2 regions of the Ureibacillus sp. GCM10028918 genome follow, and region 1 is predicted to be linked to the other one. Evidence: a T-box and tRNA genes for the amino acid it is inferred to sense, from the RefSeq annotation. Region 1 holds a T-box; the other holds one or more tRNA genes.

Evidence for each region. The T-box of region 1 lies ahead of ileS (isoleucine--tRNA ligase). A T-box ahead of a tRNA ligase gene usually reads a tRNA of that ligase, here a tRNA-Ile.
Region 2: it has a tRNA-Ile gene. The T-box ahead of ileS (isoleucine--tRNA ligase) is inferred to sense a tRNA for this amino acid. The anticodon was not compared.

Annotation. Positions count from the first base shown of each region.
Region 1 is NZ_JBHTFK010000005.1:538,194-553,843, reverse strand. Features, by position in the region: gene ACFQU5_RS05885 (sigma-E processing peptidase SpoIIGA) at 305-1,129, shown strand; gene sigE (RNA polymerase sporulation sigma factor SigE) at 1,344-2,051, shown strand; gene sigG (RNA polymerase sporulation sigma factor SigG) at 2,497-3,279, shown strand; gene ACFQU5_RS05870 (PRC-barrel domain-containing protein) at 3,577-3,813, shown strand; gene ACFQU5_RS05865 (YggS family pyridoxal phosphate-dependent enzyme) at 3,892-4,563, shown strand; gene ACFQU5_RS05860 (cell division protein SepF) at 4,580-5,056, shown strand; gene ACFQU5_RS05855 (YggT family protein) at 5,185-5,460, shown strand; gene ACFQU5_RS05850 (YlmH family RNA-binding protein) at 5,593-6,378, shown strand; gene ACFQU5_RS05845 (DivIVA domain-containing protein) at 6,474-7,025, shown strand; T-box leader at 7,092-7,341, shown strand; gene ileS (isoleucine--tRNA ligase) at 7,615-10,374, shown strand; gene lspA (signal peptidase II) at 10,712-11,188, shown strand; gene ACFQU5_RS05830 (RluA family pseudouridine synthase) at 11,188-12,099, shown strand; gene ACFQU5_RS05825 (MFS transporter) at 12,310-12,855, opposite strand; gene ACFQU5_RS05820 (FAD-binding protein) at 12,852-14,282, opposite strand; gene pyrR (bifunctional pyr operon transcriptional regulator/uracil phosphoribosyltransferase PyrR) at 15,396-15,650, shown strand, end outside.
Region 2 is NZ_JBHTFK010000007.1:114-15,763, forward strand. Features, by position in the region: rRNA gene rrf (5S ribosomal RNA) at 69-184, shown strand; tRNA gene ACFQU5_RS09060 (tRNA-Val) at 195-270, shown strand; tRNA gene ACFQU5_RS09065 (tRNA-Thr) at 276-348, shown strand; tRNA gene ACFQU5_RS09070 (tRNA-Tyr) at 358-441, shown strand; tRNA gene ACFQU5_RS09075 (tRNA-Lys) at 449-523, shown strand; tRNA gene ACFQU5_RS09080 (tRNA-Gly) at 561-635, shown strand; tRNA gene ACFQU5_RS09085 (tRNA-Leu) at 641-729, shown strand; tRNA gene ACFQU5_RS09090 (tRNA-Arg) at 740-816, shown strand; tRNA gene ACFQU5_RS09095 (tRNA-Pro) at 823-899, shown strand; tRNA gene ACFQU5_RS09100 (tRNA-Ala) at 920-995, shown strand; tRNA gene ACFQU5_RS09105 (tRNA-Met) at 1,019-1,095, shown strand; tRNA gene ACFQU5_RS09110 (tRNA-Ser) at 1,105-1,197, shown strand; tRNA gene ACFQU5_RS09115 (tRNA-Met) at 1,223-1,297, shown strand; tRNA gene ACFQU5_RS09120 (tRNA-Asp) at 1,301-1,376, shown strand; tRNA gene ACFQU5_RS09125 (tRNA-Phe) at 1,391-1,466, shown strand; tRNA gene ACFQU5_RS09130 (tRNA-Gly) at 1,474-1,547, shown strand; tRNA gene ACFQU5_RS09135 (tRNA-Ile) at 1,552-1,628, shown strand; tRNA gene ACFQU5_RS09140 (tRNA-Asn) at 1,639-1,713, shown strand; tRNA gene ACFQU5_RS09145 (tRNA-Glu) at 1,715-1,786, shown strand; gene ACFQU5_RS09150 (spore germination protein) at 2,019-3,554, shown strand; gene ACFQU5_RS09155 (GerAB/ArcD/ProY family transporter) at 3,557-4,645, shown strand; gene ACFQU5_RS09160 (Ger(x)C family spore germination protein) at 4,642-5,886, shown strand; RNA gene ssrS (6S RNA) at 6,134-6,325, opposite strand; gene ACFQU5_RS09170 (YfbR-like 5'-deoxynucleotidase) at 6,522-7,163, opposite strand; gene ACFQU5_RS09175 (hypothetical protein) at 7,432-7,866, shown strand; gene ACFQU5_RS09180 (YjfB family protein) at 7,931-8,116, opposite strand; gene ACFQU5_RS09185 (superoxide dismutase family protein) at 8,263-8,829, shown strand; gene ACFQU5_RS09190 (TAXI family TRAP transporter solute-binding subunit) at 9,258-10,253, shown strand; gene ACFQU5_RS09195 (DUF1850 domain-containing protein) at 10,397-10,918, shown strand; gene ACFQU5_RS09200 (TRAP transporter permease) at 10,902-12,962, shown strand; gene ACFQU5_RS09205 (5' nucleotidase, NT5C type) at 13,171-13,716, shown strand; gene ACFQU5_RS09210 (hypothetical protein) at 13,943-14,089, shown strand; gene ACFQU5_RS09215 (amidohydrolase) at 14,350-15,465, shown strand; gene ACFQU5_RS09220 (mandelate racemase/muconate lactonizing enzyme family protein) at 15,502-15,650, shown strand, end outside.

The DNA of each region.
Region 1 (15,650 bases):
ACAAAGCACTAAGAAAAGTCGTAGAGACAACAACAAGTTGGTTCTACGGCTTTTGTGCTTAGCCCGCTCACCAAAAAATACTTTATTAGAATCTTTATGACAATGTACGCTCTTTCAAGACAATATCTAATTCATACTATTTACCTTCCTACTATCATCATATAACGCCGAAAAATTTCTACATATTGTGTCAAATAACTGCATTTTTTAAAAAATATTGTCAAAAAGAAAATTCATATTTATACGACGGTTTGACATTTTCCGAAGTCGCAGGGTGTTACTCTATTAACAGGAGGACGCTGAAATGATTGGAGAATTACTCGTACTATACAATACGTTATTTAACTATTTTTTATTAAAATTTACGCAAGAAATAACGGGATTGTATGTGAAAAGGAGTAGGTTGCTACTTAGTGCGTTTTGTAGTGGTCTGATTGCAAGCATTTTCTACCAGACATTAATTGGAGCCTTACTTAGTTTTTTCGTACTAATTGGACTAGCATTTTCCTTTAAACTCCAGGCGTTGTTAAAGCAAGGCACTGTACTTTTTATAACTACCTTCTTTCTAGGAGGCGTGTTAACAAGCTTACTGCCCTTTTTATTAAATCAATCTGAAGTTACATTTTTTATCTTATGTACAGCAATTGCAATTATAGGATTAACAGCGATCCATTCAAAATGGAGAAGTATGATGCAAGCAAAGATTCAACATTCATTTGTCGTTGATTGTGACCTCGAATTATTTAAAAAAACATATAGTTTAAAAGGATTTATAGACACGGGAAATGAATGTACGGAACCCATGAGTGGAAAACCGGTTCATTTTCTTTCATATTCGGCAGTGTCAAAGAATTTACCGGAAGACTTCCATAAAGCGTTGCTGGAATGGGATGAAAAGAATCCTTATCAACTAAAGATGTTTCCTGCGTATGTTTATCCAAAGGTGAGGGTATTGACGCTATCGACTGTCCAACAAGAACGGTCCACCGTACTTGCCTTCCGGTTTGATAAGTTAAAACTAAGTGGTACAACTGCGAAAGAAATCGTTGAACAGTATATTGTTTTTACTAAACAAGATGCGAGGTACCCACAAGACGCACAAATGATTCTTCATGTTTTGGCACTATAAACTACTATGTTTTTTTCAAAAGTAGTAAAACACTTTGAAAACTTGCACCTGCATTAAAAGGGTACTAAATCTCCTTCCTAAGTGATGAGTAAAGTGAGGAAAGTGTAGGAGAGGTAAGTCCGCATGCGCCAAATCAGCCGCCTTCCATTAGCCGATAGAAATTTCTGCTATGGATAGTCACTTAATCAAATTTACGCATAAAGGGGGAAAATGATTGTTTAATAAAATAATTGACCTATTTAGAAAAATTTGGAGTAAGTTTCGACTTAAAGGAACGTACTATATAGGAGGGCACGATTCATTGCCAGTACCATTAACTAGAGAAGAAGAGATGACAGTTATTGAAGCCTTTATGAATGGTGATTTGAGAGCAAGAGATACATTAATTGAGAGAAATCTTCGTCTTGTTGTCTATATTGCAAGACGGTTTGATAACACAGGAACACCAATAGAAGATTTAATAAGCATTGGATCGATTGGCTTAATAAAAGCAATCGAAACATTTAATACTGAAAAAAATATAAAGTTAGCGACTTATGCTTCTAGATGTATTGAAAACGAAATTTTAATGCATTTAAGAAAGACAAGCCGTATGAAGGGAGAGGTATCATTAGATGAGCCATTGAATTCAGATCCGGATGGAAATGAACTGCTCCTTTCAGACATTCTTGGGACGGAAGAACAAATAATCATGAATGATGTTGAGAAAAAGATTGAAAGACAGCATATGTTCCAAGCCATAAATGGGTTAAGTGAACGTGAACGCTATATTATGGAATGTCGATTTGGTTTAAATGGCAAGCAGGAAATGACACAAAAAGAAGTGGCAGACCATTTAGGGATATCTCAATCCTATATTTCACGTTTAGAAAAGAAAATTATTTTAGATTTACGAGAACATTTAAATCAACCTATTTCTTAAATATAAAATTGATGATTACTTTGAAGCGGAGCTAAAGAGCAGCTCCGCTTTTTGATGTCCAGCTGCGAACGCCAGCTCCTCAATCAACTTCGGTGCTGCCTAAAAAGGGTAAAGAGCACTCTTTTGTCAGCCTCTCCAGTCGTATTCGGAGCTAACGGGCGTTCTCCGCTTTTCGATTTGATTGGATGAAATTGGACGAAATTTTTGTGCATATTCTTTTTTATTCCGGACAAACTTAAAAAACAGTTCAGAGATATATGTGAAGCTTTCTTCAAAATTACTTTTAGAAAGTTAAAGACCACATTTGTGGTTTTAACAGTCAGTGTCACACTTTTTGCGCTATTGGCTGTGCACATAGAAATTCAAGCATTTACTGGCTGTTTATTCCTTTGGTTTTTACAACAGTAAATGCGGGGAAAAAAAAGACAGTTCGGAGGAAAAGAAGATGGTTCGTACTAAAGTAGAACTTTGTGGTGTAGATACTGCTTCTTTGCCAGTGCTAAAACATGAAGAGATGAGAGCGCTGTTCGTTCGCTTACAAGCAGGAGAAGAATGGGTAAGAGATGAACTGGTAATTTGTAATTTAAGGCTTGTTTTAAGTATTGTCGGTAGGTTTTCTTATCGAGGCGAACAAGCAGATGACCTATTCCAAGTAGGTTGTATCGGTTTATTAAAAGCTATTGATCATTTTGACCTTAAGCATAATGTTCGATTTTCAACATATGCTGTACCAATGATCATTGGCGAGATTAGAAGGCATTTGCGTGATCATCATGCATTACGTGTATCCAGATCCTTGCGAGATATTGCCTATAAAGCAATGCAAGCAAAGGAAAAGTTTATTTCTGAAAATCTGCATGAACCGACAATTGAACAATTGGCAGAAGCTATTGAAATGAAGAAGGAAGATGTTTTGTATGCGTTAGATGCAATTCAGGATCCCTTATCATTACAAGAACCAATTTATTCAGATGGCGGCGATGCCGTTTATATTATGGATCAATTAAGAGATGATGATGTATCTGAAGAACAATGGGTAGCGTACGTTAGCGTAAAAGAAAGTATGCAAAAGTTAGATGAAAGACAGCAAATGATTCTCTCTAAACGATTCTATTACGGCGAAACACAAACTGAAATTGCAAAATCACTCGGCATTTCTCAAGCACAAATCTCACGATTGGAAAAAAATGCAATTGAGACAATGCAAAAAGACTATAAATTAGGATAAAACATGCAGCGCACTTAATTTAAGTGCGTTTTTATTTGCCTTTTGAAGTTATCATACCGAACTAACTTACTCTTTTTATAGTTTATATCTACCACTAGAAATTGACTCAAACTGCTTGTATGGAGAACAAGGCATCTTGTCCATGAGAGAACGCTCCGATAATCAAAGTATAGTTGACCACCAAGTTTATTCAATATAGGCATTTTTTATTTCTGTAAGTATAAATTTCGCTTACCCAAGCATAAGTGTTATTAAAGAGTAGAATGTGGTGATTATGTATACGAAAGGAGATCATATTTGCGTTTTTCCGATGTGCAGCAGAAGGAAATTATCGAAGCTGGAAATGGCCGTTTTATAGGGTATATTGTGGACGCCGAAGTAGATGAAAAGTCAGGAAATATTGTTGCATTTTTAGTTTCTGAACCCAAAAAGTTTATGTCCTTTATGCAAAATGAAGAACAAGTGAGAAAAGTTCCGATTAGTGATGTACTCGTAGTAGGAAAAGATGTCATCTTAGTAAGAGAACTTCCTTAATGGGAGTTGCTATGCATTGAAAATTGGCATGTAGATTGATACAATGAAAGAAACTATTATTGTAAAGTTGGGTTTAAATTGGCAAAGATACTAGAAAACTTACAAAGCATAAATGAAAAGATAGAACAAGCAAAAAATCGTTCCAATGCAAAACAAGAAGAAGTGACGGTAATTGCTGTTACAAAACAGGTTTCTACTGAAAGAGCTTTTGAAGCGATTGAAGCTGGATTAATTCATCTAGGTGAAAATCGACCAGAAGGATTATTAACTAAAAAAAGCGAAATTAATAATAGAGCAACATGGCATTATATTGGATCCCTGCAATCAAGAAAAGTGAAACAAGTAATCAATGAACTTGATTATCTCCATTCCTTAGATCGTTTTAGTTTAGCTGAAGAAATAAATAAGCGAGCACAAAAAACGATTAATTGTTTTGTACAGGCAAATGTTTCGGGAGAAGAGTCAAAGCATGGGCTTATGAAAGAAGAAGTAATACCATTTATCGAAAGTCTAGCCCAATTTGAAAATATTTGTATCGTAGGCTTAATGACAATGGCTCCAAATACAGAAGATGAAGACACGATTCGAAACGTATTTCGTGAATTGAAAAATCTACAACAAGAAATTGTTAAGCTGAACTTGCCATTTGCACCTTGTGACGAGCTTTCAATGGGTATGTCTAATGACTACGAAATTGCAGTAGAAGAGGGTGCAACATTTGTAAGAATTGGAACAGCTCTTGTTGGATAGAAATGAGGGATATTAGATGAGCATGAAAAATAAAATCAAAAATTTCTTTTACTTAGAAGAAGATGAAGAAACAGTTGAAGTGCAAGCCCAAAATTCAGTAAATCTTCCAAAAGAGCAACCGGCAGCAAAGTCACGCACTAAAAAGGAAAGAAAAGTAGTGCAAGTTGAAGCTCCAACAGCACAACCACCTCGTAATGTGGTAAGCTTACAAGCTGCAAATGCTTTGAAAAATTCAAAAGTTGTAATTGTTGAGCCACGTGTCTATGCGGAGGCACAGGATATTTCCGAGCATTTAAAAAGTAAACGAGCGATTATTGTGAATCTACAAAGAATTGACCGTGAAGCAGGGATTCGTATTATCGATTTCTTAAGTGGAACTGTTTATGCATTAGGTGGAGATATTCAAAGAATAGGTACTGATATATTTTTATGTACGCCAGAAAATGTAGAGGTATCCGGGGAGATTTCCAATTACTTTTCTGAGGAATACTAACTTCATTCCTTTTAGGGATGGAGTTACCCTCTGTCTTGAGAGTACATATGAGATTATCAACTAGCTTACGTATTAATTACTCCTGCCAATTCAGGGGAATCTAAATTTAGAGAGGGTTATCAATTTAAATGTTATCATTTATATCTGTGATTTCAATAGCATTCTCGATTTACTCGTTTATGCTGATCGCTTACATCTTAATGTCTTGGGTTCCGGCTGCTCAAGAATCGTCAATTGGCCGTTTGTTAGCTAAATTATGTGAACCGTATTTAGGCTTCTTTAGAAAATTTATTCCGCCAATTGGAATGATTGATTTTTCACCAATCATCGGAATTTTATTATTAAACTTCATTGAACGTGGCGTAACAATCGTTCTTCTTAACATCTATAGAATGATTGCATAGGACCTGCCCCTACGAACAAGTGGGGGTTTTTCTCTTCTTTCAACCAGAAAAATGATACTGTCATACAATAAATTTAATGATATATGGAATAATAACAACATAGACAAGTAATTAAAAAGTGAGGCTTCCGTCATGGAGCATTTAATACAGCATTTTAGAAAAGATGAACAAATATTTATAGAAAAAGTAATTGGCTGGCAACGGGAAGTAGAGGATCGTTTTGCTCCAAAGCTAACGGATTTCCTCGATCCGCGGGAACGATTTATTGTTTCGTCCATTATCGGCCAGCAAAATGATTTGCAGGTATTAACCTCTGGCGGATTTCAAGAACCCGAACGTCAACGCCTTTTTATTTGTCCAAGTTATTTTGAACCAACTACCGAGGATTTCCAAATCTCTTTTTTCTCCATTAACTATCCAACAAAGTTTGTACAACTCAAGCACCCTGATATTTTGGGGGCACTATTATCTCTAGGCATTGGACGTAGCAAATATGGCGATATCCGTATAGAAGGAGACGTTATTCAATTTGCAGTGGCGGGGGAAGTGCAAGACTACATCCTGGCGAACTTAACTTCAATTGGGAAATCAAAGGTAAAGCTTGAACAAATAACGGCAAAAGAGCAATTAATCACGTTAACTGAAGAGTGGTTTGAACATTCCTACACTGTTTCTTCAATGAGGTTGGATGTTATATTAGCTACAGTTGTGAATATATCAAGGCAAAAGTCCCAAAGTTTAATTAAAGCAGGTAAGGTAAAAGTGAATTGGACAGTTAGAGAAGATACTTCTTTTGAGGTTCAAGAAGGCGATGTAATATCTGCTAGAGGGTATGGTCGAATTAAGGTCATGATGACTGAAGGACGAACAAAAAAGGATAAAATACGACTGCAAGTAGGACGATTAGAGCAAAAATAGTTGTATCAAGGGAAATTTTACGAAAATTTGATGTCAAGTGACGAGTCGAGCTGTATAATAGAGAAAGATATTTCAAATGAGAAGGAGTGTTGACCATGCCATTATCACCTCTTGATATACATAATAAAGAATTTACTAGAGGCTTCCGCGGTTATGCAGAAGACGAAGTGAATGAATTTCTAGATCAGATCATTAAAGACTATGAAATTATCCTTCGTGAGAAAAAAGAGTTAGAAGAGAAGATTAAAACAATGACTGAACAAATGAGTCATTATAATACACTAGAAGAAACATTACAAAAATCAATCGTTGTAGCCCAAGAAGCTGCAGAAGAGGTGCGCCGTAATTCTCAGCAAGAATCAAAGCTAATTATAAAAGAAGCAGAGAAAAATGCAGACCGCATCGTGAATGAATCATTAAGCAAAGCTCGTAAAATTGCAATTGAAATCGATGAGTTGAAAAAACAATCAAAAGTATTCCGCAATCGTTTTAAAATGTTAGTGGAAGCACAATTAGATTTGCTAAGTACTGACGATTGGGATCACTTAATGGAATATAACGTTGGTCTTACAGAGATTCAAAAGCATGCAAGAAAAGAAAGTGATGAAACCGAGCTAACACCTGAAGAGTTGAATAAACTTCTATAATTTCCGATTTACTTGACGAAAATTATTTATTTCCATATACTGATAACACGAGAAATAAAATATTAAAAATACGCGTTGACGGAGACAGTATTTTTTGAAAGTGGCAAAAGCGATTCGAGGATGGTGAAAGCTCGAACAAAACATTCAAAAAAGAAAATCACTCCCGAGCCAAATTACTGAACTAAAGGCAAGATGTGTCTTTTTTAGTAAGTGATTTCGTATACACTTGCGTTAAAGTGTCTAAGAGGTAATCTGAAGATTTTTATTGGATTGCAAATTAGGGTGGTACCACGAGTTATAGCTTCTCGTCCCTTTTACCGGGGATGAGGGGCTTTTTTATTTGTAAAAGTAATTATAAAACCTTGCTGTAAGTATACCCTCTTCATTATTTTGCTTCAGAAAGACCTATAACTACAAAAAGGCGCAGTCTACTACGTAAGCTGCGCAACAATTCCAGAAGTTTCGGAAGAATATCTATAGGTAGAGTTTCTTATTATTCCTATTAGACTTACTCGCTTTGTGTATTCTTATTATTAAACATACTGGTCATTTTATCATTAAGAAATATAAACTTTAGGAGGACTTTAAAATGGTAGAGTACAAAGATACGTTATTAATGCCGAAGACAGATTTCCCAATGCGCGGAAATTTACCAGCAAATGAACCGAAAATGCAAGAAAAATGGAATGAAATGGACATCTACGCAAAGGTTTTGGAGCATACAAAAGACCGTCCTCATTACGTATTACATGATGGCCCTCCCTATGCTAATGGAGATATCCATATTGGGCATGCATTAAACAAAGTACTAAAAGATATGATTACCCGTCATCGTTCAATGACTGGTTACCATGTACCTTATGTACCAGGTTGGGATACGCACGGGTTGCCAATTGAACAGGCTCTTACAAACAAGGGTGTAAAACGTAAAGAAATGACAGTAGCTGAGTTCCGTGAGCTATGTGAGAAATATGCATACGAGCAAGTAGAAAACCAAAAATTACAATTCAGCCGTTTAGGCGTTCGCGGGGATTGGGAAAATCCTTATATTACACTAAAACCTGAATTTGAGTCACGTCAAATCGAAGTATTCGGTAAAATGGCTGAAAAAGGCTATATTTACAAAGGGTTAAAACCAGTTTATTGGTCTCCTTCTTCAGAATCAGCCTTAGCAGAAGCAGAAATTGAGTATAAAGATATTAAATCTCCTTCGATTTATGTAAGCTTTGGCATTAAAGATGCAAAAGGTGTTGTGCCTGAAGATGCGAAATTTATTATCTGGACAACAACTCCATGGACGATGCCGGCAAACTTAGGGATTTCTTTAAATCCTGAAATTACTTATGCAGTCGTGGCTGTAAATGATAGCAAATTTATTATTGCAAAAGATTTATTAGAGACAGTAACTCAAACACTAGAATGGGAAAATCCAGAGGTTATTCAGGAAGTAAAAGGGCAAGAGCTTGAATACGTAGTTGCAAAACACCCATTATATGACCGTGATTCATTGATTATGGTAGGCGATCATGTAACAACTGATGCAGGTACAGGATGTGTTCATACAGCTCCGGGTCATGGTGAAGATGACTTCCAGATTGGTAAACGATATGGTCTGGAAGTTTTAAGCCCAATCAATGACCAAGGTTGTTACACTAATGAGGCACCAGGATTTGAAGGTTTATTCTATGATGATGCAAATAAAGTTGTTACTGAAAAGTTAAAAGAAGCAGGTGCTTTAGAGAAGCTATCCTTCTTTACACACTCATACCCACATGACTGGCGTACGAAAAAACCGGTTATCTACCGTGCAACACCACAATGGTTCTGTTCAGTAGAGGCATTCCGTGATGAGCTATTAAAAGCGGTTGAAGATACAACATTCACGCCAGCTTGGGGTGAAACGCGACTTTATAATATGATTCGTGACCGTGGTGATTGGTGTATTTCACGTCAACGTGCGTGGGGTGTTCCAATTCCAGTATTCTACAATGAAAATGGCGAAGAAATTATTACACCTGAAACAATTGCCCATGTATCACAACTATTCCGTGAACACGGATCAAACATTTGGTTCCAATGGGATGCAAAAGACTTACTGCCAGAAGGCTTTACACATCCAGGAAGTCCAAACGGCAAGTTCTCTAAAGAAAATGACATCATGGACGTATGGTTCGACTCTGGTTCATCTCACCAAGGTGTATTAGTAGAGCGTGGAATGAAATATCCAGCTGACCTATACCTAGAGGGCTCTGACCAACACCGTGGATGGTTCAACTCTTCATTAATTACATCAGTTGCAATTAATGGCTATGCTCCATATAAAGGTCTTTTAACTCATGGTTTCGTGTTGGATGGCGATGGTCGTAAAATGAGTAAGTCTTTAGGAAATGTCATTATTCCTGAAAAAGTAATGAACCAATATGGTGCAGATATCCTTCGTTTATGGGTAGCTTCAGTGGACTATACTGCAGATGTACGTATCTCAATGGATATGTTAAAGCAAATTTCAGAAGTATATCGTAAAATTCGTAATACACTTCGTTTCTTACACGGGAACGTTTCTGATTTCAATCCTAATCAAGACCGTGTAGCATACGATGATTTACGTGAAATGGATCAATACATGTATATGCGTCTGCAAGATGTGTTAAAAACGGTTCGTAATGCATATGACCGTTATGAATTTGCATCTGTATATCACACGATTAATAATTTTGTTGCAGTAGAACTATCTGCATTCTATTTAGATGTAGCAAAAGACGTTGTGTACATTGAAGGAAAAGATAATCATGACCGTCGTGCAATGCAAACGGTAATGTATGATACTCTACAAACTTTATTAAAAGTGTTAACACCAATCTTGCCGCATACGACTGATGAGTTATGGTCCTACTTAAACGAAGAGGAAGTATCGGTTCAATTAACAGACTTCCCAGAGGTTGACGAGCATAGTAACTTCCCAGAGCTTCGTGCAAAATGGGAAAAAGTTATTGTCGTGCGCGACGAGGTATTAAAAGCTCTTGAAGAAGCACGTAATGCTAAAGTAATCGGTAAATCGTTAGAGGCAAAACTAACAATTTTTGCAAATGAAGAAGTTACAGCTTTATTGAATGATTCTTCAGTGAACTTTGCACAAAGTTGCATCATTTCTCAGCTTGAAGTTGTATCGGGTAAAGAAAATGCACCTGAAAACGCTCTTGTTTTAGAGAAAACTTCAATTGTTGTTGAAAAAGCAGGCGGAGAAAAATGTGAACGCTGCTGGTCTTATTCAGAAACAGTAGGTCAAAACGAAAAACATTCTACCTTATGTAGTCGTTGTGCAGATGTAGTAGAGAAACACTACGTATAAGAAGTTTCTCAAGTTGGCGGATCTATTCGGGAAAATGACGGAAATTCGAAAAAGTGGCTGATTGTCATCAAAAGTGGGATTTAAACAGAATACCATCTATACCGAAATAACGAGCCCAATTTTTAAAAGCCCAATACGATGCAAATAAATAACCGCTCTCGTTTTCGGGAGCGGTTGTTTTTCGCTCGGACCGAAAATACTACATGAAATTTTTGGTGTTTAGTTCCTACTACCCGAGCGTTCGTGGTAGGATAGTATAGGATAAATCTTTAATCTTTGCCCTTACATTAACTTGAAGTAAAAAAAAGTGAAGATTATTGGCAAATGGGGGAATACTGTGTATAAATACTATGGTATCGCTGCAATCGTGATTATATTAGATCAGTGGACGAAATGGTTAGTAGTTAAAAATATGGAACTTGGAGATCGCATAGTTATTTGGGATCCATGGTTTGGTCTTCTTTCCCATCGCAACCGCGGCGCGGCATGGGGAATGTTGGAAGGGCAAATGTGGATTTTTACGATTGTCACGTTAATCGTTATTGCCGGGATTGTTTATTACTTCCATAAAGAAGCAAAAAATAAGCCTATTTTTGGAATTAGTTTAATGATTCTACTCGGCGGAGCTTTAGGTAATTTTATCGATCGAATTTTTAGAGGTGAAGTTGTCGATTTTGCTGACGTACTGATCCCAATTATTAATTATGACTTCCCAATTTTTAATATTGCTGATGCAGCTTTAACAATTTCAGTTATTATGCTTATTTTAGTAATGCTTAGAGAAGAACGGAATGAAAAGAAAAAGGTGAAATAATGACAATAGTCACAATTACAATAGAACAAGAAAATGCAGGAGAACGTATTGACAAGGCACTTTCGACAATACAAGAAGATTGGTCAAGATCTCAAATAGCTACATGGATTACAGACGGGATTGTCAAAGTAAACGGAGAAGATGTAAAAGCGAAATATAAAGTCAAAGAAGGCGATGTCATTGAAGTGGACGTGCCAGATCCAGAAAGTTTAGAAGTAATTCCAGAGGATTTAGACTTAGAGATTGTTTATGAAGACAAAGATGTACTAGTGGTGAATAAACCAAAAGGAATGGTTGTCCATCCTGCACCTGGTCACCTAACAGGTACATTAGTAAATGGCCTTATGCATCATTGTAAGGATTTATCCGGCATCAATGGGATTTTAAGACCTGGTATTGTTCATCGTATTGACAAAGATACATCAGGACTATTGATGGTTGCTAAAAATGATCATGCGCATCATTCACTTGTCGATCAGCTTGTTAATAAAACAGTTACTCGTAAGTATACGGCTTTAGTTCACGGTCATATCGCTCATGATAAGGGTACAATTGATGCACCTATTGGACGTGACCAAAAAGACCGTCAAAAACAAGCAGTCGTTGATAATGGAAAGCATGCTGTCACGCACTTTAATGTAATGGAACGACTTGGCGATTATACACTTGTAGAATGTCGTCTAGAAACAGGACGTACACATCAAATACGTGTGCATATGAATTATATTGGCTATCCTCTTGTAGGGGATCCTAAATACGGTCCGAAAAAGACAATTGATTTTGGTGGTCAAGTTTTACATGCTGGAGTTTTAGGATTTGTGCATCCTGCGACTGAAGAATATCTTGAATTTGAAGCCCCACTTCCTGAGGATTATGTTGAATTATTAGAACAATTACGTAAGGAAGCTTAAATTTTTTTCTAGGTTGAAAGAAATATATGGAAGCACCTCGCCATATTTATTATGGTCGAGGTGTTTTTTTGTTTTTAAGGAAGCAAAAATAAGCAAAACTACCATTCCACTTAAAAGCGGGGTACCAATACTTAGGAAAAGGAGTTGCGCGTAAATAAGTTCTACCTATCATATTTAAACTGCAATTAGGGATTGTTGAACACCTTAAAATTAGAATACCTCATCTCTTTCCCTCTTAATAATCACAAAGGCGGCTATAATATAAACAAACGAAACCAAATAGAAAAGGCTGGCAATCGTCAAGAAGTCAATTAAGTAACCGGTTAGGATGATGACGATTCCACTCCAAAGGGATACATGTAGATGATATTTTCCAATTTGTTTTCCGGCCGTTTCTGTATTATTACCGCGAGCCAAGAAGGCTTTTTCCGTATTTTTTTGAAGGGCACCGAGTATTCCCATTACAATCTGTATCAGATAAACTTGCCAGACCTCATAAAGCAGGGGGATGAGCAACATAACAGCTGCCATGCCAAGTGTATAAATAAGAAGCATATTCTTATCACCAAACTTATCACCCAGGCGACCGATAATTGGGTAAGTAAGCGCTGCAGTCAAGGTAAATAATCCATAGGCCCAACCAAATTGAGAGTAGCTGTCCCCAACATTTTTAATCAATAATAGATAGAAGGGAAAGACTACACTGCTTGCTGCAATTAGAATACTTTGGGCGACGAGAAACTTGCGGAAATTCATTGGCTGTACTCCTTGTAAAATAGATTCATAAATACTTCATTCGGATCATATTGTTTCTTTAGTTCGAAAAACTCCTTGTTCCTTGGATAGGCTTTATCCATTTGAGCTTGTGTGGGATAAGAATAATAAGGCAAATAATAGGAACCATTGTGTTGTAAGGCAACATCAATCATTTTCTGTATAACCTTTTCCGTTCTTTCAATCTCTTTTTTGCTTTTGCCATGGTTAATTAACAAGACAAGTGCAAACATCTCCTCTTTTGCATAGGATAATACCGCTTCTTCATCCTCATTTACATAACGTACAGTAATATTTAGTAGGTTTAGTTCTTCTTTTTCAAGCACCGACCGCAAATCATCCAAATAGCTTGTGAACTCATCAATTGGCACAAAGTACTCTTGCAGGATTTCAGTTTTACTTGGGTTGTCATACTCCATAAACTTACTGTCACCGCGCATAGTATTGTTCCGGGTAATATAGTTGCCATCTTGGCCAACATACATTTTGTTTTGTAAATCCCAAAGCAGGTTTTTCCCCCAGTCGTTATAGCGGGAAAGACCGAGCATGAATTTTTGAGGTGCAGCAAGTGTATCTCTTTTTAATTCTAGGTAACTTGCTAAGCTTTCTTGATTCTCTGCTAATTCGTAATCAGTAACATACATTTCCCGTAGCAAGGTCTCCGGAGCTACTGATAATCTAGCAATGTGCATGCGGATTTCATCATTTTGTTTGACTTCATTAATAAAATAATTCGGATAATCTTGATAAGTTATTGATCTGGAACGAATTTGATAGAGTTCATCATCGGTCAAATGTAACGTGACATCAAGAATGATACCGAACAAACCATATCCACCTATTATTAGAGGGAAAAGCTTGCTATTTTCTGTTCGGCTCACATTAATGATATCGCCCTCAGGAGTAAGAAGTCGGAAAGATTCAACAGTATCAATCAGTGAACCATAACGAATATCTCGTCCATGAGCATTCACACTGATGGAACCACCAACCGTAAAAATATTTTGTGACTGCATCACTCGAAGCGCCAGATGATCGGGGTTTATCTTTTTTTGGATATCCTCCCATGTAGCGCCACTTTGAACCGTAATCGTTTTCTCATCAGGGTTATAATCAAGGATTTTGTCATAATCCTTCATATCGACCACTATTCCATTAGGATAGTAGGTATGCCCACCCTGACTATGCTGCATTCCGGCAACAGAAATTTTCTCACCGTTTTCAATCGATTCTTTCACCAAACTTTGCAGCTCTGCTTCACTTGTAGCCCCATGCACCTCTTTTATCCTGGTAGGCAGCAATTGACCGACATCTTCAATCATCATCGGCTTATGATGATATAGCCAAAGTGAAAAAGCTAATCCCAAGCCATATAGAGTGCTAATGAGTATTATTTTTTTCTTCAAGATATATCTCCTTAACTTATGGTAATTATCATTAGTTTTTTATTCAGCTAAGTATAGCTATAAAAATTGCATTCTACAATAATCTCTCCTGATCAAGGTAGAGTAAGATATTTTGAGTGGGGAAAAAGGGACTTTGTTACGGCAAATTTAATGTTAAATTGAACAATCTAATCCAAAATTAAAATTCTTGGGAAATATTAGTACAATATCTGAAACGCTCGAAATTGAGCTTTGGTTGCGCTTTTTGATTATTGAAAGGGAGAACACGAATGGAACCAAACTCAATGAAATGAAAATGGTAACGGTAAAGAATATACAATTCCAGTTGGTACAAGACTGGACGGTGGAGAATTTAGAGTATCAGTTACAAGTATTATAGATAAAACGTTCGGATTGAATTTATATGAGAAGATAGTTCATATTGGTTACCTTTTCCCTAGGGAAATTATTCTATTAAATTAACTTTAGGGAGATGTTTTTCACAAAATAAAAAAGCCCAAAACCTGAGTTGTAAGGGTTTCAAGCCTTCTATAATGGTTTGGTCTCTACAGGATTCGAGCTTGCTGCCTCCACCTTGTCGATGTCCTCGGTCCAAAGAGGGAACGATGTTTTCGATTAGAGCCTTCTAAGTGCTTAGGTCTCTCATGAAATGAGTTATGTCGACGCTTCAACACAATGTGGCGGTTTGTAAAAGCGCAGCTAAGCAAGGCGTTTTCGCTTTTGTTACAAATAATTTTCAAAATAAGGTTGACGAATAACTTTCAAAAAGACTATACTAACAACAGTGAATAACCCACAGAGATGGGCAACTAAAATTAAAATCGAATATATTCACCTTTAATGGCAGTCCAGAGAGGCTGAGAAGGTACTTGTAGAAATGTTATGGATTTATGCACTTTTCTAAACAAATGGAAAATAGTTGCGACTATTTAGTTCATTGTAATGAAAAGGGACTTTCACCGTATGTTTATGGTGCGAAATTTGTCCAAACATGTAATTTCAACACGTATATCCAACCTCTTAAAGCCTAGCTTTAAGAGGTTTTTATTTTGGAAACTACAACCCTCTTATGACTGTTTAGAATTAGCAGATCCAATTTAGAAAGGAGGAAAAATGATGGGACAAATTACTGAACTTTTAGATGGCCCTTCAATGAATCGTGCTTTAACTAGAATTGCTCATGAAATCATCGAAAAAAACAAAGGAATCGACGAATGTATTCTCGTAGGGATTAAAACACGCGGTGCTTTTCTAGCGAGAAGACTGGCGGAAAAAATCGAGAAAATCGAAGGCAAACCAATTCGTACGGGAGAATTGGATATCACTTTATATCGAGATGATCTTTCTACGAAAAACGCAAATGGTGAAGCA
Region 2 (15,650 bases), on a different contig from region 1:
ATAAATCTTGAACGCATTCAATGTCTTTATCCAGTTTTGAGAGAACAAGCGTCTTTCAACTAAATAAGTCTAGTGATGATGGCAAAGAGGTCACACCCGTTCCCATACCGAACACGGAAGTTAAGCTCTTTAGCGCCGATGGTAGTTGGGGGCTTCCCCCTGTGAGAGTAGGACGTCGCTAGGCTTATTACCCAGGAGGATTAGCTCAGCTGGGAGAGCACCTGCCTTACAAGCAGGGGGTCGGCGGTTCGAGCCCGTCATCCTCCACCATATATGCCGGTGTAGCTCAGTTGGTAGAGCAACTGACTTGTAATCAGTAGGTCGAGGGTTCGACTCCTTTCGCCGGCATCTTTTCTTGGAGGGGTAGCGAAGTGGCTAAACGCGGCGGACTGTAAATCCGCTCCTTCGGGTTCGGCGGTTCGAATCCGTCCCCCTCCACCATTTGTAAGAGCCATTAGCTCAGTGGTAGAGCATCTGACTTTTAATCAGAGGGTCGAAGGTTCAAGTCCTTCATGGCTCACCAGTTTTATTTAAACTAGCGAGTATTAATTTATGCACATGCGGAAGTAGTTCAGTGGTAGAACACCACCTTGCCAAGGTGGGGGTCGCGAGTTCGAACCTCGTCTTCCGCTCCAATTGTGCCGGGGTGGCGGAACTGGCAGACGCACAGGACTTAAAATCCTGCGGTAGGTGACTACCGTACCGGTTCGATTCCGGTCCTCGGCACCATTTTAAAATAGCGCCCGTAGCTCAATTGGATAGAGCGTCTGACTACGGATCAGAAGGTTGTGGGTTCGACTCCTGCCGGGCGCGCCAATATTACGAGAAGTAGCTCAGCTTGGTAGAGCACTTGGTTTGGGACCAAGGGGTCGCAGGTTCGAATCCTGTCTTCTCGACCATTAATCTTAATTATATCTATGGGGCCTTAGCTCAGCTGGGAGAGCGCCTGCCTTGCACGCAGGAGGTCAGCGGTTCGATCCCGCTAGGCTCCACCAATAACATATAAATTTATTATAATGGCGGCGTAGCTCAGCTGGCTAGAGCGTACGGTTCATACCCGTGAGGTCGGGGGTTCGATCCCCTCTGCCGCCACCATAAAATTTCGGAGGCATACCCAAGTTTGGCTGAAGGGATCGGTCTTGAAAACCGACAGGCGGGTTACACCGCGCGTGGGTTCGAATCCTACTGCCTCCGCCATTTTTTAAAATCAAATTAATATTTTCGCGGGGTGGAGCAGTGGTAGCTCGTCGGGCTCATAACCCGAAGGTCGCAGGTTCAAATCCTGTCCCCGCAACCAAATGGTCCCGTGGTGTAGCGGTTAACATGCCTGCCTGTCACGCAGGAGATCGCCGGTTCGATCCCGGTCGGGACCGCCATTTTTAATGAATATGGGTCGGTAGCTCAGTTGGTAGAGCATTAGATTGAAGCTCTAAGTGTCGGCGGTTCGATTCCGTCCCGACCCACCATGTTAATGCGGGTGTAGTTTAATGGTAAAACCTCAGCCTTCCAAGCTGATGTCGTGAGTTCGATTCTCATCACCCGCTCCAATTGGGGCCTATAGCTCAGCTGGTTAGAGCGCACGCCTGATAAGCGTGAGGTCGATGGTTCGAGTCCATTTAGGCCCACCATGTAAATTTTTCCGAAGTAGCTCAGTGGTAGAGCAATCGGCTGTTAACCGATCGGTCGTAGGTTCGAGTCCTACCTTCGGAGCCACGGCCCGTTGGTCAAGTGGTTAAGACACCGCCCTTTCACGGCGGTAACACGGGTTCGAATCCCGTACGGGTCATATTGAAGAATGCCTTAAAGTTAACTAATAACTTTAAGGTATTTTTTTTATGAAAGTATTAACAAATCTGATATGTGATATAACTGTTAATTAAATATGTATTCAAAGACCATCTGAATTTCTTCTGATGGTTTTTTTAATATTCTACCCTCAACTTTGGTTGAAATGAATATTTTATACATAAATAGCATCCTTATGTGCAAAATAAAGAAAAAGCCTGGGGTTGCTAAAATTGAAGTTTTTTAAAAAAATAATTTCATCTAACAGAGAGCAGGAGAATCCAGTTACCGAACAAACATCTGAAAAAGAAACTCCAACCAAGAAAAAACATATAGATAGAAGTTTACCGTCTAATTTGAATGTCATTAAAACTCTTTATACAGTACCAAAGAATTCTGATATTAAAATTCGCCAATTGTCATTTGGAGAAATGAAGAGAGATGCAATCATTGTCTATATAAGTACTATTACAGATGCTCAGAAAATTGATGAACATATTATACACCCATTATTAAATAGTCAGTCCTCAAACCAAGTTGATAATATAGTTACTGCTGAGACGATAACAACTGCTAGGGTATTTGAGGAAGCAGTTAAAGGGATTAATGGTGGAAATGCAGTGTTGTTTATTGATGGGGAAGATGCTGCCTACATTATTTCTACTAGTAAATTTGAGGGGAGAGGTATTGAAAAGGCGGGAAATGAAGTTGTTATTAAGGGTTCTAAGGAAGCTTTTAATGAAATGGCAACTGCAAACATTTCATTACTTCGAAAAAGAATAAAAAATGAGAATCTCATTGTTGAATCAACAATTGTATCAAAACGCTCACACAATGAGGTATATCTACTTTATATAAATGACTTAGCAAACAAGGGTATTCTTGATGATGTCCGCCAACGAATCAATTCACTGGATGTTGATGCGATTCAAAATGCCGCCGTTTTAGAACAATATATAGAAGAGAGAGAAAAATCTCTATTACCAACAGTTTTATATACAGAAAGACCAGATCGAACAGCTTCATTCTTAGAAAACGGATTTATCGTGTTAATAATGGATAATTCACCTGAAGCATTAATCGTGCCGGCAACATTCTGGTCATTTTTCCATAATGCCGAAGATCATTACCTTCGTTTTATTTTTGGTAACTTTATTAGAGCACTGCGTCTGCTTGCTTTATTTATAACACTATTTATTTCTGCAATTTATATTGCTGTAACGAGTTATCATGTAGAGATGGTACCAGCCGATTTATTGCTAGCTATTTCTGCGACTCGAGAAATTGTACCATTTACGGCTATTGTTGAAGTTTTACTCATGGAAATTGCCTTTGAATTAATAAGAGAAGCCGGGCTTCGGGTACCAAGCCCAATCGGACCTACAATCGGGATAGTAGGGGCATTGATTTTAGGGCAAGCTGCGGTTCAAGCGAATATTGTTAGTCCTCTCGTTGTAATCATTGTAGCTCTAGGGGGATTAAGTTCCTTTGCAATCGGGGATATTAGTATGAACTTTTCAATCCGATTAATAAGATTCCTATTTATATTCTCGGCTGCCTTTTTCGGCTTTTATGGAATGACAGCTTTATTTACGATTGGAATCGTCTACATGGTATCCATGAAGTCCTTTGGAGTTCCATATTTAGCCCCCATGACGCCAACCTACGTTTCATCCAAAGATACTATATTTAGAAGAATGCTTAAAAATGAAACCTTTAGACCAGGTTACTTGAAAACAAAAGATTTAGAAAGAAAATCAGGAGAATAAGGATGTACAAAACTGAAGGAAAATTAGGAACAAAGGAATTATTTTCCATTATCATTCTTGTAATAGGGACAAAATTAACAGATAATACGCCACTTCTCTTTTTTGATGATTTGGGGAATGCAGCTTGGATGGCTATTATTTTCATCTTTTTAATTTCACTATTGCCTATCTATTTCTTAACAAAGGTAATGACACTCTATCCAGAAATGAATTTGATTGAGGTAACAAATCATTTGTTTGGAAAGTATATAGGCACGTTTGTATTATTTGGTTTATGGTTTCTATTAACCAGTTCTATTATCGAAACATCAGCAGTTTATACAGATATTATTGGAACAATGTATTTTACAAAAACACCCATTATGATTATCTACTTCATATTAATGGCAGTAGCTGTCTATATAGCAAAAAAGGGTTTGGAGAATATTGGCTCAGCATCGTGGATGACAATCATCAGCATTAAATTGTCCCTTCTGGTTGTATTGATTCTTGCTTATTTTAAGGGAGAGACGGCTTTCCTCTTTCCTCTGTTAGGTGAGGGTGTATTACAAAGCATAAAGGAGAGTTCATTAAATGCTTCCATTTATAATGAGTTTTTGTTCATTGCTTTAATTGCGACAAATGTTAAAAATAATTCAAGCTATAAAAAAGCGGTATGGCTAGGGTTAGTAATTGTTACAATTGAGATTACACTGGCACTTATAGCATACGTAATGTTATTTGACTATGTGGGTGTGAAATTATTGAATTATCCTTTTCATGAGACGATTCGCTTGATTGAGCTGGGTTTCATTACAAATGTGGAATCTATGTTTTTCCCTTTTTGGCTAATCGCAACGTTCCTTCGGTTTTCTTTTTTGCTATATATTAGCGCACTTTTATTTGGGGGTATTTTCAAAATTAAAAAGTTTGAGTATATCATTCCAACGCTAGGTACAATGGTTGTGTTTTTGGGGTTAATCCCAGAGACGCCGGTGTTTAATTTTACCACTAATCGGGAAATCTTTTTAAATATTTCTACCCCAATTTTTTTATTAATACCTTTTTTCCTATGGATATTCGCAAAAATAAAAGGGGATTATAAGAAATGATAAAAAAAGAACTGTATCATTTCCCCTGTCTAATTTTTCTATTGATCTTGCTTAGTGGATGTTGGGACCAGACAAATATTGATAAAAGAGCCTATGTTGTGGCAATTGGCTTAGATAAGACAGAAGAAGATCACCAATATAAAATTACTTATTTGATATCTAATCCTGAGTTATCAAAACAACAACCCGGTTCAAATGAGCCAGGAAAAGAAATAATAACGTTTAAAACTAATGATTTAATGACAGCTAAAAAATTGGCAAATACCGTCGTAGCGAAGGAGATTTCATACAATTTAATGACTGTTTTAGTGGTTTCGGAAGAATTAGCAAAAGATAAATTTTTCTTGAGATTCATATATGATGCCATAAAAGCTAGAGACATATCACGAGATACGCCTCTTATTGTATCAAAAGAGAACGCAAGCAAATTTTTGAGTAATAATGACCCTAAATTAGAAACTAGAATTCACAAATACTTTGAGTTAATTATGGAATCGGGAAGTGAGTCGGGTTTTATTCCTAAGTCTACACTACATTCATTTTTTAGAATTACAGAGGCGGATGCAGATTTGTTCTTAGCAGCATATGGTACCACAGAAAAAAGTGATAATAATAAGGATATATTAAATGATGACTTTTTAGCTGGAGAATTTCAAGTGGGAGGACAAACCAATAATTCTCAATTAATAGGCTCTGCATTATTTAAGGAAGGCAAAATGATTGCAAAGTTAACAGCAAAGGAAACAAGAATCGCTATTCTCCTAAATGATACGTTAGATATGGGAGAGTTATTGACTACTTATCCTGATCCACATAATGAGCATTACCGGTTGGGTGTGAGGGTTATGAAAAAGAAAGCAAACAAGGTCAATATGCAACTTAAAGGAGATACACCCTCCATTGATGTAGAAGTTCCTATACGTGTAGATATTTTAGCTAATCATAGTATGAAAAATTACTCTAAAGACAATCAAGAAAGAAAGGAATTAAAAAAGTACCTCGAGGAACAGATGACTAAGGAGATTAACAATTTAGTAAAGAAGACTCAAGAAGAGTATAAGGGTGAGCCATTTGGATGGTCTCTATCCGCAAGAAAAAAGTTTAAAAGCATTCCTGAATATGAAGCATTTGATTTTATGAAAACTTATCCACATATGATAGTGAAAGTAAAAGTAAGTATAGAGTTTGGAAACTTTGGTAGGCAGAGTGAGATGCCTAATTTAGATGAAATGAGGGATTAACTTGAATTATTTAGTGTGGGCAATCATGATCGGTATTTTCTTGTACACGCTGGGTTTTTCCCGGGTATTATGGAAAGAGAAGAATAAAATAGGTTCAATTGCTGTATTTATGCTGGCAGTATGCACCATTATCGCTCCGTTTCTTTCAGTCTTAAGTTAGCGAAGTGCTAAGATTCCAAATCCTCCTATAGAAAAATCCCCTACCGATTCGGTAGGGGATTTTTTAGCCTTGCAATACATTATGTATGGCAAAGCCGCCTTGCCGTAATAATTATAGAAAGTTTTAAACCACCACTCCTCAAAGTGGGTGTTCGCAAAAGAATTCCTGTATATCGTCATTCACCGCAGTGTGACGCTCGCCATTCCATCTTCTATATAAAACTCCCTTTTACAGTTCAAAGGTTAAAACTTAATATGTGTACGAACAACGCAGCTTTAATGTTATATTATACGATTGTTGTGAGGTGTGCAAGTATGTACTATCGAAAAAAAAAAGTCAAATAATTATCATGCATTTTACCAGTGTAAATTGTGGCTTTATCGGATTTAATGGAAGAAGTAATTACAGGGAAATGTTGAGGTTATAATTTTTAATAAAAATAAAAAGCCTTCCATTATTGGAAAACTTTTTTAGGTTATTTTGATGTATTCAACACTTCATTCGTCAGTGCTGCGATATTTATTTGCGTTTCCTCGTGCATCACATCATTTAGAATTTCCGTTCGGAAGTAACGAACACTAACTTCAAGTGGCATTTTCAATAACTTTTGCAGGGCCTGCTGATACATGATCACGAATTCCTTATCCGTATTACCACGCTTTAACTCTGCAAAGGACTCATAAAATTGGTCAAGTTTGTCTGCAAATTCTAGAAGTCGACCTTCAATAGTATCATCCTTACCTTCTTTCATACGCTCGAAGAAGACATCTTGGAAATCATGCGGTATTTCTTCTTTAATAAACTTCTCCATCATTTTTTCTTCAACATGGGCCAACATTTGTTTTAGTTCAATACTTGCATGTTTTACTGGCGTTTTTATGTCGCCAATGAACACTTCCGCAAAGTCATGATTGATTGTTTTTTCATAAAGTGACTTCCAATTGACACTTGCGCCATTCATTTCCTCAAGAGTTGCAAAAAACATTGCATATTGTGATACTTTCCAAGAATGGGCAGCAACATTATGCTCTTCAAATTTGAAACGACCAGGGGCACGGAAGATACGTTCCAAATCATTTAAACTTGTGAAAAATCTATGGATACCGATAAAAATCACTCCTCAACTAGTTTTTTAGCATAATTAATAAGCCTATAAGTGAATCATATAATTATTCATACCCCAATAGGAGCTTATTTAAATCATTTAACAAATATTTAATTTGATATTTACAAATAATAAATCTCTAATGGTTTAATTTATAAGATATGCAAGGAATGTGAAAAAGAGAACAGCTTTTTTAATGAAGTTGTCATGATTTCTCAAAAATCTTGTAATTGTCGATGCTATACTTAATCTAACTTTAAGTAAATGGAAGTGAAACAGTTTGTTCCATACATTAATTTTATACATACACATAGTAAGTGCGGTGGGGTCGATTGGTCCTTTATTTTCTCTGATACCCATTACAAAGAAAATGGAGTCGGCGGACGGGGGGCAGTTGTTTGGGTTGGTTCAATCGTTTCAAACCGCTATTACAATTGTAAAACATGCAGGACATGTGCTTGTGCTCTCAGGAATTATCTTGATTATCACCAGTGGATGGAGTTGGACAACTTCATGGGTCGTGTTAACAATCACGATAATGATTGGCTCCATTGTCTTTTTAGCACGTGCCTTTAAGCCAACATTAAAAACAATTGGAACGCAAGAATTCCAAAAAGAACAATTCATTAAAAAACTAAGAAAAGCGTCCTGGCAGTATATACTTATACTGCTCGTCATGCTTTGGCTTATGGTAGCAAAACCAGTTTTCTGGTAGTTATTATATAGATGTAATCGTTTGATTTAATAAGATCTTTGATATATATCAAAGATCTTTTACCTTATACGGAAACGTCAATTGTTGTTCCTTTATGAGGATGAGGTGCAGCAGGTTGTTGCTCTGGTAGCTGTTCCAGCATCTGAATGCTACTGGCCACCCCCATGTTAAGCGATTTATTCATAATGCTCATTTGCACGGTTTGCTGTAGTTGGGCCACTTGTGCGGACATAAATGAACTTAATTCCATTCAATCATCCCTCCTTTAGTTCTATATCGGCGTGTTACAGCAGGAAATTTAATTTCACCTTTAAATAGCAATAATGGTATCTTTCGACAATGGTGGAATATTTGTTTTGCCAAATGGTAATACTTTGCGTATAGGAGGGTAAGAAAATGTGGAAAAATCTTATTGTATTAAGTAGTATGACATTTCTTTTAAGTGGCTGCGGATTATTCGGTATGTTTGAAGAAGAAGAACAAATACCGGTTGCAGCACCCGAGGCATTAAAGGCATCGGCAAATATTATGGATACTGAAGGTAATGAAATTGGACATATGGAGCTAACAGAAGGAACAGATGGCGTATTAATTTCTCTGGGAGTTACAAAAATTCCAGAGGGTGAGCATGGTATTCATATACATGAGGTTGGAAAATGTGAAAAACCTACATTTGAATCAGCAGGTGCGCATTTCAATCCGCTAGAAAAACAACATGGTTTCGACAATCCAAAAGGACCTCACCTAGGGGATTTACCAAACATAACACCTGAGGAAGACGGTACAGTCCAATTGGAATTTGTCGCAAAGAACTTAACATTGGAACCTGGTATGGAAAACTCTATCTTGGATGGAGACGGCAGTGCAATTATCATTCACGAAGGTCCTGATGACTATAAAACAGATCCTGCAGGAAACTCAGGAGCACGTATTGCATGCGGTGTTATCACTTCAGCTAAATAATAAATGTGCTGTGTAATTAAGCTAATATTTTAGCTTTTGCACAGCTTTTTTCTATATTTCACCTTAAATAAGGAGGTGTTGTCTTTCCATCATCATGTTAAGAGAGATGTTTAATAACATATTTTCATTAGAATACTTTAATTGAATATTTAAAGGAATATAATATTTTATTGCTTGCATTTGACAAATCACAGTAGAGAAATAGCTATAATGGCGTGTATTAGACACTCTGTATTATAACAATAGAAAGTGAGATATAGTAGAAATACTATTCTGAAATAAATACATACTTCTTTATGTAAACGCCTTCATGCTGTTAACTAACCTATTATTCTATTAACAGACTATTAAAATCATTGACACAACTAAAAGGAAATAGTTACAATTGTAACTGTAATGTAACAATTATTTGCATTGGAGGGGTTTAAATGAAAAAGAGTAATTTATTCTTTATGACAGTATTAGGTATGCTACTTCTAGTACTTGCTGCGTGTAGTGGTGGGGAAGAGACTACAGACACGGAAAGTACAGCAGATAACGGTGGTTCTGAAGAAACGACTACTGAGATTGATTTCTTGAGTTTAGTAACTGGTGGTACGCAAGGTACTTATTATGCTTTAGGAGGTACATTTGCGGATTTAATTACTGAAGAAACTGGTATAAAAACAACAGCTGAGGTTTCTCAAGCTTCAGCAGCAAACGCTAATGCATTAAAAGCAGGAGATGCAGAAATTGCATTCCTACAAACAGATATCGCTTATTACGCTAAAAATGGTGAACTAATGTTTGATGGCCAAGCGGTTGAAGATCTTGTTGCAATCGGTGGTTTATATCCAGAAACAATCCACTTAGTAACAACTGCAGATTCAGGCATCACTTCATTCGATGATTTAAAAGGGAAAAAAGTTTCAGTAGGTGCACCGGGTTCAGGTACTTATGCAAATGCTGAGCAATTATTAGAAGTACATGGTTTAACAATGGATGATATCGAAGCTCAAAACTTAGATTTCGGTGAATCAACTGACGGTTTGACAACTGGTCAAATTGATGCTGCTTTCATCACGGCAGGTTACCCAACTGCAGCAGTTGAAGCATTAGGTGCAACAACTGAAGTAGTAATTGTTCCAGTAGAAGCAGATAAAGCTGAAGCACTAATTGAAAAATACCCTTACTATGCTGTAGATACTATTCCTTCAGGTACTTATGGTTTAGAATCAGAGGTTCCAACAGTATCAGTTTTAGCAATGATTGCAGTAAAATCAGACTTACCTGAAGATGTAGCTTACGGAATTGCGAAAGCAATTTACGGAAATGCTGGTGAAATTGGTCATGCTAAAGGCGAGTTCATTAAAACTGAAACAGCTTTAGATGGTATCGGTATTGACGTTCACCCAGGTGCTCAAAAATACTTTGATGAACAATAATTAAGTAGAAATGAAGTGAAGGGCTTGAAGATAATGCTTCTTCAAGCTCTTTTTCACTTCATTATATAACTGCTTATTAGAACAACCTTTCGAAACATTAGACAGAGATGATCGCTACATTTAGTTAGATGAGGCGTTGAAACATGAAAAGGGCATTTTTTTTCTTAGTTATATTCATAATTGGAATTATCTTCTTGTTCTCACCGTTTTATACGGTTCTATCCTTTGAAGAAACAAGAACGAATAATCCGCAAAGATTTTACATAAATGTTTCCAAAGAAAACAATTTCAATATCCGCTATACGCACTCGATTCATTTAACAGATGTACTTGAAACCTATGAAATAACGGATTCCAATCAGATCAGGCTTCGCTCAATGGAATATGAAGATGTTGCAATTGGCATGCCGGCACACGCTGAGGAAGGTCAAACTGTAAGCTATGAAAATGGCAAATATAAACTACAATTTTCGAATGAAACATTGGATAGTTTTACTCTTTATGTTGGAGACATAAATCAAGAGTTAGCAGTAATTTATAATGGGCAAACTTATGACTTAAAAAAGTCATTGGAAAGAGGAAGTGCCTTTTTATTTGAAATCAAGAATATTTCTTTAATAGACAAGCTGAGAGGAGTTGTGATGGTAAATGAAGGTGAAAGATAAACAGTTTTCAACAGAAACTAGCAAACAAGAGAGTCAGCTTGCCATAGATCAAATTGAAACTTTAACAGAAGAACAACAGCAAGAATTATTAGAAAAGTATGATGCTGAATCGAATATGCGTAGAGTGGCAGGTATGATGAAATGGGTTATTTATATTGGGCTGCTAGCCTTTTCATTATTTCAGTTATATACTGCCGTTTTTGGCCAATTTACAGCCTACATTCAACGTACAATCCATTTAGGCTTTGGCTTGACATTTGTTTTTTTACTTTTCCCAGCCTTTAAAAAGGGTAAAAAAGATAATATCCCATTCTACGATTATATTTTGGCTATTGTTGCAGCAGTAACAGGAATTTACTGGACGATTAACTATGAGCGCCTTGTCTCAAGTCTTGGTACCATTTCACAAATGGACTTTATTGTCGGGCTAATCGTTATTGTATTAGTTTTAGAGGCTGCTAGACGAGCTGTTGGTTTACCAATTGCAATTATTGCATCATTGTTTTTGGTCTACGCTTTCTTTGGACCATATATGCCAGACTTTTTGGCACATCGAGGCCAGACATTAGAACAAATTGTTAACTTAATGTACTATTCAACGGATGGTATTCTAGGAACGCCAATTAGTGTATCAGCAACATACATTTTTGCCTTCCTATTATTCGGAGCCTTCCTGGTTAAGACTGGAGTAGGGGAGTATTTTAATGATTTAGCGATTGCTGTCGCGGGGAAGTTAATCGGTGGGCCCGCGAAGGTTGCAATTTTCTCTTCTGCCTTGCAAGGTACAATCTCAGGTAGTTCGGTTGCCAATGTTGTTACTTCGGGTGCATACACAATTCCTTTAATGAAACGCCTGGGCTATAAAAAAGATTTTGCTGGAGCAGTAGAGGCGGCTTCTTCAACAGGGGGGCAATTGATGCCGCCAATTATGGGGGCTGCTGCCTTTTTAATGGTTGAGTTTATTGGTCGTGGAGTTACATATTGGGATATTGCAAAAGCTGCAGCGATTCCAGCCCTACTGTACTTTGCAGGAATCTGGATTATGACTCACTTTGAAGCAAAGCGTCTTGGTCTTCGTGGCTTAACTGATGCTGAAATGCCAGATCGAAAAATGATTTGGAAAAAACTATACTTACTAATTCCTATTGTTTTGATTATTGTAATTATGATGTTTGGTGTACCGGTCATTCATTCAGCACTTTACGGAATTATTGCATGTATTATCGTTGGTTTCTTCAATAAGGATATAACGTTTGGCGCACGTGAAATTATTGATGCTCTAGTAGATGGTGCTCGTACGGCTTTAGCAGTTGCAGCTGCTACGGCATGTGCTGGTATTATCGTAGGGGTTGTTGTTAAGACAGGTCTTGGTTTAAGTTTAGCAAATAGTTTAGTAGATCTTGCTGGCGGTAAAATATTCCTAACGCTATTCTTTGTTATGATAGCTTCATTAATCTTAGGGATGGGTGCACCAACAACAGCAAACTATGTTATTACATCGACAATCGCAGCACCGGCAATTGTTACACTATTGGCACCAGATGTTTCACAGGCTTTAGTGCCAATTACGGTTTTATTATCTGCACACTTCTTTGTGTTCTACTTCGGAATTATTGCAGATATCACACCGCCAGTTGCTCTTGCCGCCTTTGCCGCATCGGGGATTTCTGGTGGAGATCCAATCAAAACAGGGTTGCATTCAGCTAAATTAGCGATTGCTGCATTTATTATCCCGTATATGATTGTGTTTTCACCTTCACTACTAATGATTGATGTGACGATTTGGCAAGTGTTGTGGGTTGCGTTTACAGCGATGATGGGTATGATTGCGATAGGTGCTGGAGTTATCGGTTATTGGTATCGCCCTATTAACTGGCTGGAACGATTAATCGTCATTGCAGCTGGGTTAGCTATGATTTACCCAGAATCTATATCTGACTTTGCGGGATTAATCGTATTCGGAATTATGTTTATCCTCCAGTTACTATCAAAAGATAAAGGAAACAAAACGAACAGCAAAAAATTAAATACAACTACAAACTAGTTGTTTAAAGAGCCTGCATATTAAGTTGTGCAAGCTCTTTTGATTGTAAATACAATGAAATAGTATAATGTTAAGGATTTATTTTTTTCGTAAATAGTATCGCATTACAATTGTTTTTCGTGGCTACCTTTTTTACACTAATAAGTAGTGTTGAATTTTTGAAGGTAGATAATGTCTTTACTAAAAAACTATTTTTATGGAGGTACGAATGAAAAGCATTGCAGTGGATATGGACCAGGTATTGGCGGATTTTTTAGGGAAGGCTTCAAAAGCATGTGAGGAGCGTTTTAATATCTCAATTTCTAAAGAAGAATTTGATGTAGCTAAATTGGAAGCTCAACATCCCGAACTTGTGAAAAAGTTCTTTTTAATGATTAATGAACCTGACTTTTTCCGTGACTTTGAACTGTTGGACCCCGATGCAGTACCGGTCCTAAAAGAGTTAAGTGAGCATTATGAAATCTACATTGCTACAGCGGCAATGGATGTACCGGGATGCTTTAGTGCAAAATACGAATGGCTATTAGAACACTTCCCATTCTTAAACCCTGAGCACTTTATCTTCTGTGGCGATAAAAAGGTCGTAAAAGCAGATTTCTTAATTGATGATAATGTAAGGCAGCTTCATTCCTTTACGGGAGAAGGTATTTTATATGCACAACCCTACAACGAACATTGCTCGGATTTTAAAAAAGTTCGTAATTGGCAAGAGATTCGTAATATATTTTTACCTGTAAAAGAATCTTTAAAGTAGAACAGTACATGAATTAAAACAAAAGATGCAATGGCCCCTCTAGTTTGGAGGGGTCTTTTTATTGAATGTAATCCGCAAATTTCGACAATTATTATTAAATAATTATCACAAAATGAGATGGTTTTGATACTTTTTTTGCATATATACGTAAAGTATGTTGTATTCAAATTGAGAAATGTGTATGATATAAAATATCAGAAAATTCAAAATAAGAGGTGTTTAAATAATGGCGAATCTATTATTATCCAAGTTTGAAACTTATTTATTAGATGAGGGACAGGAATCAGATAAACAGCAAGATCAAAAAGAATTTGTATATGAAAAGCCTACTAATTATGAAGAATACCCACCAGGATTCTTTTCGGGTTTATAGAGCGAAGGTTTGTCTCTCGGATATTAGGTAGTATAAATTGCACATTCACTTGGAGAAGTTAATCTTTTTTTTTGCTAGGGGATTACTGATTTTAGATGATATTTCGGTAACGGCAAACCCATGTGGGCAATTGCCGTTTTTTCTCTTTATTGAAGGGAACACCAGTTTTCAAAATTTTTATTAATAGGCAGAAGCAGTTAAAAATAAACACTTTTTTATGTATAATAGAGAAAGCGAAATATAAATTCGAGGTGTGGAAAATGGGTCATGTAAAGACTTACGAAGAAGTGATTTATGGATGGTTTGATCATTTTCATGCTCATCCAGAAATCAGCTGGAAAGAAGTAGAAACGACTAAGAAGATTGCATCGATAGTAGAGGAAATGAATATAAATTACAAACTCTTCCCAGATATAACAGGCCTTGTTGCGGAAATAGGCCAGGGCGAAGAAGTCATAGCGGTACGTGCAGATATAGATGCATTATGGCAAGAGGTAGATGGAACTATGCGTGCAAACCATTCTTGTGGGCATGATGCACATATCTCGATGGTATTAGGTGCGCTTTTGCAACTTAAGGATGAACCATTAAAAAAACGAGTACGCTTTATTTTCCAACCGGCTGAGGAAACTGGCGGGGGAGCGGTTGAAATGGTGAAGCGTGGTGTGATCGATGAAGTCTCGTATTTGTTTGGAGTGCACCTGCGTCCCATTGAGGAATTACCTTTAGGAAAAGTAACACCTGCCATTCATCACGGAGCGGCAATGTTCTTAAAGGGATCGATTGGTGGAGTTGATGCACATGGTGCAAGACCGCATCAAGGGAAAAATGCTATCGATGTCGTTTTTGCTATTCAACAAATGCTGAAAAATATCTATATTAACCCATTTGAAATTTATAGTGCGAAATTAACAAAAATTGTTGCCGATGGTGGCAGTACTAATATTATCCCGGGGAATGCAACATTTTCGATGGATATTCGTGCACAAAAAAATTCGGTATTAGAAGAGCTTAAAAAACGAATTGATGAAGGCTTTGAAGCAATTAAAAATATGTTCGGAGTCGAATTAGAATGGAACTGGTTAGACACAACACCTGGAGCTGAAGTGTCTGAAGAAGCCACACAAATAGCTAAAGCTTCCATTATTGAGGCCTTAGGAGCGGAGTATTTAGATAATCCAATATCCACGCCCGGCAGTGATGATTTTCATTACTATACGGTATTAAGACCGAACTTGAAAGCAGCAATGATTGGTGTTGGAGCGGATTTAGCACCTGGTCTCCACCACCCTAAAATGACGTTTGACAAGAAAGCATTAATTATAGGTGCAAAAGTGTTAACTACCACTTTACGTAATGCAGCGCAGAATAAATAATAGACTAGTATGGGCTATAGAAGGAAGTTAAGATAAATGAAAATCAAGCAAGTTGAAATCTTTGCTATAAATTTACCATTAATTAAACCATTTATTATTAGCTATGCAACATACCCAAACATTCAATCAATCATTGTTAAAATGACAACGGAATGCGGGTTAGTAGGATGGGGAGAGAGTGTTCC